2 regions of the Pseudoalteromonas sp. UBA2102 genome follow, and region 1 is predicted to be linked to the other one. Evidence: predicted binding sites of a transcription regulator. Region 1 holds the regulator's gene; the other holds the start of a gene.
What was found. The regulator LexA, encoded in region 1, represses DNA repair genes until DNA is damaged. The targets are predictions, from matches to a motif close to TACTGTATNNNNATACAGTA.

Region 2: a site for LexA is predicted at 1,655-1,674, ahead of ruvC (crossover junction endodeoxyribonuclease RuvC). Genes of this name have one in related genera too.

Annotation. Positions count from the first base shown of each region.
Region 1 is NZ_DCYU01000055.1:50,772-54,287, reverse strand. It holds gene B2R65_RS06955 (hypothetical protein) at 1-351, shown strand, start outside; gene B2R65_RS06950 (PaaI family thioesterase) at 362-802, opposite strand; gene lexA (transcriptional repressor LexA) at 980-1,597, shown strand; gene coxB (cytochrome c oxidase subunit II) at 2,070-3,206, shown strand; gene ctaD (cytochrome c oxidase subunit I) at 3,206-3,516, shown strand, end outside.
Region 2 is NZ_DCYU01000047.1:259-3,774, reverse strand. It holds gene B2R65_RS05755 (ABC transporter permease) at 1-1,595, shown strand, start outside; gene ruvC (crossover junction endodeoxyribonuclease RuvC) at 1,724-2,248, shown strand; gene ruvA (Holliday junction branch migration protein RuvA) at 2,251-2,868, shown strand; partial or broken gene ruvB (Holliday junction branch migration DNA helicase RuvB) at 2,876-3,516, shown strand, end outside.

The sequences.
Region 1 (3,516 bases):
CTAGAGCTTGAGTCTAAACAAGATATTAGCGCCCTAGTGGCAGACTTAAAGAAAAACGCGATGGTTTTGCATTATGACAAAGACGAATATCGTCAATTGGCGCGTATTGAAGCCTCAGGTGATATAACCACGCCAGACAAAGCAATCAACCACTTATGTGAATTAATAGAGTCGTGTTCACGTAATGCGCTTAAGCAGTGGCTAAGCTGTTCGCGCAGAACGTTTGATATAGGCTTTGAGTCGGGCACGTCACCTAAGTGTTTTAACCAAGCTCTACATGCAGATACACTACTACGTATATCTGCCATTGGCGCTGGTATGGAAATAACGATTTACCCTATCGAAAAGTAGCCATAGTTAACTATTTGCGCTCGACAACCGCTGCGGTCATTTTTGATACGCAGCAAAGCTCGCCGCGGCTATTGGTTATTTTTATTTCCCATACAGAACTGCGCTTACCAATATGAAATGCACGAGTAACGGCGGTTAAAGTGCCATTTCGAGAGGCCTTTAAGTGGCTGGCGCTAATTTCCTGTCCAACACAATAAAATTTTGTAAAGTCCACTACAAAGTTAGCGGCGTAGCTTGCTACGGTTTCAGCAAGTACCACATTTGCGCCACCATGTACCATACCAATAGGATTATGATGCTCAGGAATAGCAGGCATGGTAGCCACTAGGTAATCATCTCCTATTTCGGTTATTTCTATGCCCATGGTTTTCATCAGCGTGCCTTGGCCGTTTATTCCCTCATCTAACTGTTTGCAAAGCTCTAATGTGATGGGTTGATGCCAAATACTCATAATTACTCCTTTATATTGAAAGCAAATTTATAGCATTTTAAATACTGAACGTCTGCAATTACCTAAAATTTATCCAGGCGCGGTGTATTTAGCTATTTTAAAGCACAATTTAAATTTGCGATTTTTATTTAACTGTATATACTCACAGTTAAATGTACTGTATGGAAAACCAGTTGTATGCGACCATTAACTAAACGCCAAGCTCAAATACTCGAACTAATAAAAGTTTTTATTAAAGACACTGGTATGCCTCCTACACGTGCCGAAATTGCGCAAACACTCGGTTTTAAAAGTGCCAATGCTGCAGAAGAGCACTTAAAAGCGCTTGCCAAAAAAGGTGTTATTAAAATGAAACCAGGCGCAAGCCGTGGTATTCAATTGGTTGAAGAAGAAGAGCCAGAGCAACTAGGTCTGCCATTAATAGGTAGAGTTGCAGCGGGTTCGCCTATTTTGGCGCAAGAACATGTTGAGAGTCACTGTAAAATAGACCCACTCATGTTTAAACCAGCCGCCGACTTTTTACTGCGTGTTAACGGCATGAGTATGAAAGATATAGGTATTATGGATGGTGACTTGCTTGCCGTACACCGTACTCAAACAGCAGAAAACGGCCAAGTTGTGGTTGCACGAGTAGATGAAGACGTAACCGTAAAACGCCTAGAAAAAGCAGGCCGAAAAGTATTATTACACGCCGAAAACGAAGAGTTTACGCCAATTGAAGTAGACCTTGAAAACGAATCGTTTAATATTGAAGGGTTAGCCGTTGGCGTAATAAGAAATGCCGATTGGATGTAATTTTTAACTATTTTTAATTAATATTTATAAATGCGCACTTTTTAGTGTGCATTTTTGTTTTAAAAACAAACCTTCCACCGTCTCAAAACGCCCTAAAATTATTTAGGCTGTAAACTTTTTTTCACTCATACTTTTATCTTCCTAAGCGTGTTACATCCCTTAATTTTGCTCGTATCTTGGCTGTTAAATAACAATTTAATACGCCGTCATTTAGTCAATACTAAAATATCACTTGATTGTTTTTTATACTAAAACTTGCTTGTTGTACGTTTTTTAGCTAATCATTAATGTGCTGGACTAACAATAACTCACAGCTTTTTAGTTATGAGAACACACAATATACACAAACCTTTTGTTGTCCTAGCGATACCAATCAAAAATAAGATTGGTTAAAAAATAAAAATAACGAATTGGCGTTTAAGCCGTATGCCTCTTCGCTTTGCATTCGCAATAGCATCAAAGGAGCCGTCACATGGGTAAACTGACCTCTACCTTGTGGCTTGTGTTGATTATGTTCCCGCAGCAAGTGCTGGCTAATAGCCAATACAATATGCGCAAGGGCGTAACCGATATAAGTAATAATGTATATCAGCTACACATGACCATATTTTTAATATGTTGTGTGATTGGGGTGATAGTGTTCGCAATAATGTTTTGGGCACTGATTCATCACCGTAAATCTAAAGGGGCAGTTCCTGCCCAATTTCATGAAAGTACCAAAGTAGAAATTCTTTGGACTGCCATTCCGTTTGTTATTTTAATTGCCATGGCAATCCCTGCCACTAAAACCCTCATTGCGATGGAAGATGCCAGTAAGGCCGACTTAACCATTAAAATTACAGGGTCACAGTGGAAGTGGCATTATGAATATATGGGCGAAGACGTAGAGTTTTACTCTATTTTATCTACCCCTCAAGACGAAATAGCCAACCTTGCTAATAAAAACCCTAATTACTTACTTGAGGTTGATAAACCTTTAGTACTGCCAATTAATCAAAAGGTGCGTTTTTTAATGACCTCTGATGATGTTATTCACTCTTGGTGGGTCCCCGATTTTGCCGTTAAAAAAGATGCCAACCCGGGGTTTATCAACGAAACGTGGACCAACATTAACGAAGAAGGTATTTACCGGGGACAGTGTGCAGAGCTGTGCGGTAAAGATCATGGTTTTATGCCCGTGGTGGTTGAAGCTAAATCGCAAGAGGACTTTAACGCATGGCTTGCAGATGCTAAGCAAGCTAAGCAAAAAGCCGCACTTGCTGATGCAGCATTGCTTGAGACAACAATTCCTAAAGAAGAGCTAATGACACTAGGTGAGCAAGTGTATATGGCAAGTTGCGCTGCGTGTCATCAACCTACTGGTATGGGTTTACCGGGCGTATTTCCTGCGTTAAAAGGCAGCCCCATTGTTTTGGGTGATATAAAAGATCACATTGATGTAGTGATTCATGGCCGCCCAGGAACTGCAATGCAGGCATTTGCAAAGCAGCTCTCAATTAAACAACTTGCAGCGGTAATTACCTATAAACGTAATGCGTGGGGTAATGAAACGGGTGATGTCATCCAACCTAGTGAAATTCAGGCAGCACTTGATGCGGAGGCGAACTAATGAGTAGCATAGTAGAACAACCTAACGCCAATAACGCTCACCACGGCCATCACCCAGCCAAAGGTTTTAAACGTTGGTTATACACAACAAACCATAAAGATATTGGCAGCATGTACTTAATTTTTTCGCTGACTATGTTTTTAATTGGTGGTGCAATGGCCATGGTTATTCGGGCTGAGTTATTTCAGCCAGGATTACAATTGGTAGACCCACACTTTTTTAACCAAATGACCACAGTACACGGTTTAATTATGGTGTTTGGTGCTGTAATGCCAGCCTTTACGGGACTTGCTAACTGGATGGTACCGCT
Region 2 (3,516 bases), on a different contig from region 1:
ATTTTATGCACTTACTCATGGTGTGTGCTTTAGCGGTTATTGTGGGTTTAGCCATAGGCTACGGTTTACAAGAAATAGCCACTGGTTATTTAGCAAAAAGCATGGATATGAGCTTACCTGCCGCCGGGTTTAAACCTTGGCTGGTGGCCATTAGCACAGGGGTTATATGTGCGGTTATGTTCTCTATTAAGCCACTGCTTGATTTATTTGATATTCCACCGCTTAGAGTATTGCGCCGTAATTTAGGCGACAGACTAGCGGTAAGCCGTGTGCACTTAGGTTTAAGCGCGCTTACGGTGTTTTTATTAATGTGGTTATTTAGTAACAACATTAAAATAACGCTTATTTTATTTGTCTCTACGCTTGCTTTGATTGCGGTTTTGTTTGTTATTTCAAAACTAATATTTGGCGGTGGCCGTAAATTAGGCTTAAAACCAGGCAACAGCTGGTCGTTAGCTATTGCCTCTATACAAAAGCGTGCCAACGTAAATGCGGTGCAGCTTATTAGCTTTTCGTTGGCGATAAAATTGCTATTGTTTTTGATTGTGCTTAAAAATGACATGATCTCAGATTGGCAGTCTCAATTACCCGCCGATGCGCCTAATGCATTTTTAGTTAATATTACGCAAAACGAACTTGAGCCTGTAAATAATTACCTAGCAGAGAACGATATTTTAGTATCGGATTTTTATCCAACCATTCGTGGGCGAGTAAATGCGGTAAATGGCGAGCTTGTTGCGCGTAAAGTGTCGTTGCAAGATAACGAGAAAAAAGATGAAGAAGCGCGTTCAGGCATTGGCCGTGAGCTTAATCTAACCTGGCTTGATAATGTGCCAGCCCAAAACGAAATTGTGCAAGGGCAGTGGTTTGGCGAAGGCGCAGTGGGTGAGGCATCGGTTGAGGAGTCTATGCTGGAGCGCCTAGACGTAGAAATAGGCGACACTTTAACATTTTTAATTGGTGCGCAATCATTTGACGCCAAAATTACCAGTGTGCGTAAAGTAAATTGGGCGACGCTAAAACCTAACTTTTTTATTATTTTAAGCCCCGATGTGCTAAAAGATTTTCCGGCAACGTATATTTCATCAGTGCGTATTGAGCCAGAGCAAAAGAAAGCGTTTAGCCAGTTACTGCGCACTTATCCAACCATTACCGCAATCGATGTAGATAACTTTGTTAAGCAAATACAATCAACCATTGAGCAGGTGTCGTTAGCTATTGGCTTTGTGCTTGCTATTGTGGTTTTGTGTGGCGCATTAGTGCTTATATCTCAGGTGCAAGCGAGCCTTGGCGAGCGAATGCAGGAAATAGTAATACTGCGAACTTTAGGCGCCAAAGGGCGGTTAATAAAAAATGCGACGCTTTATGAGTTTTTGCTATTAGGTGGCTTAGCCGGGTTTGTAGCTGCATTATTTAGTGATGTAGCCTTATTGATTGTTCAGCAGCAAATGTTTGATTTAGCCGGTAAATTGCACCCGGCAATTTGGCTAATAGGGCCAGTGTCGGGCGGGGTGTTTGTAGCCGCGCTTGGCTACTTTATGATTGCCTGTAAACTTAAACAAAATACCCAAGGCTTAGTACGTGCTTTAGCCTAAGCTATACTTTTAACGCTAAACGCCCGCACTAAGTTGCGGGCGTTTTTGTTTTTACTCGCCACTGGTAATTTATACAGTGCTCTGGCATTATTACCGTTATTGAAAAATAACAATAATGAGTGTGCTGTTTGGCCATTATTTTAGGGATAGACCCAGGTTCACGTTTAACCGGTTATGGTGTGGTTGCGCATCAAGGCGCTAAATTTACCTATTTAGGAAGCGGGTGCATTAAATTAGCCGAGCATGAGTTCCCCATACGATTAAAAATGATCTACCAAGGGATCACGCAAATAATAGAGCAGTTCTCCCCCGAAACCTTTGCCATAGAAAAAGTATTTATGGCGCATAACCCGGATGCCGCGCTAAAACTGGGCCAAGCCCGAGGAGCCGCCATAGTGGGAGCCTCTATGGCCGACTTACCCGTATTTGAATACTCAGCACGGCAAATTAAACAAGCCGTGGTAGGTAATGGCGGCGCCGATAAGTCGCAAGTGCAACACATGGTAAAAAATATTTTAAAATTACCTGGCACACCGCAAGCCGATGCGGCCGATGCGCTTGCCATTGCAATTTGCCATGCGCACTCAGAACAAAATTTAATAAAACTAGCGGGTAGCGCAAGCAAAACCGTTAGAGGACGTTTAAGGAAATAATTATGATTGGCCGTTTAAATGGCACGTTAGTTGAAAAGCAACCGCCCGAAATTTTATTAGAAGTAAGCGGCGTAGGCTACGAAGTACAAATGCCCATGACCTGTTTTTACGACTTACCCAATATTGGCGAAAACGCCATCGTGTACACGCACTTTGTAGTACGCGAAGACGCACAACTATTATTTGGCTTTAATAATAAAACCGAACGCGCGCTTTTTAGAGAACTATTAAAAGCAAATGGTGTGGGCCCTAAACTAGGCCTAGCAATATTGTCGGGCATGTCGGCGCAACAATTTGTCAGTTGCGTAAACAACGAAGATGCCACAACATTGGTTAAATTACCGGGTGTGGGTAAAAAAACCGCTGAGCGTTTAGTGCTAGAAATGAAAGACCGCTTAAAAGATTGGGGTAACGATTTATTTACGCCATATAGCGATAATGCCGTTATAGAGCCTCCTAGCGATGCAACAATTGCCAATAATGCTGCAGACGATGCCGTATCGGCACTTGTTGCGCTTGGTTATAAATTGCCACAGGCGCAAAAAGCAGTAAAATCGGTAAGTAAACCCGATATGTCTACTGAGGTTCTTATTAAAGAATCTTTAAAATCAATGTTGTGAGTAACCCATGATTGAAGCTGATCGTTTAATTGACGCGAGCGAAAAAACCAACGAAGACACCATAGACCGCGCAATAAGGCCCAAGCTTTTAGCCGACTACAAAGGTCAGCCGCATGTTAAGCAGCAAATGGAAATATTTATTGAGGCAGCGCGCAGCCGCGGTGAAGCACTTGATCATCTATTAATATTTGGCCCGCCGGGCTTAGGTAAAACCACGCTTGCTAATATTGTTGCCAATGAGCTTAATGTAAGTATTAAAACCACTTCAGGCCCAGTACTTGAAAAAGCCGGCGACCTTGCTGCATTACTTACCAACCTTGAAGAAGGCGATGTGCTGTTTATTGATGAAATACACAGACTCAGCCCACAAGTTGAAGAAATACTTTACCCCGCAATGGAAGATTACCAACTCGATATTATGATTGGTGAAGGCCCCGCTGCACGCTCTATTAAATTAGACTTACCACCGTTTACGCTTATTGGCGCGACAACACGCGCAGGCTCACTTACCTCACCACTTAGAGACCGTTTTGGCATAGTGCAGCGCTTAGAGTTTTACTCGGTAGCTGATTTATCGCATATAGTGGGGCGCTCTGCACATTACCTAGATTTACAAATGTGCGACGATGGCGCTACCGAAATTGCAAA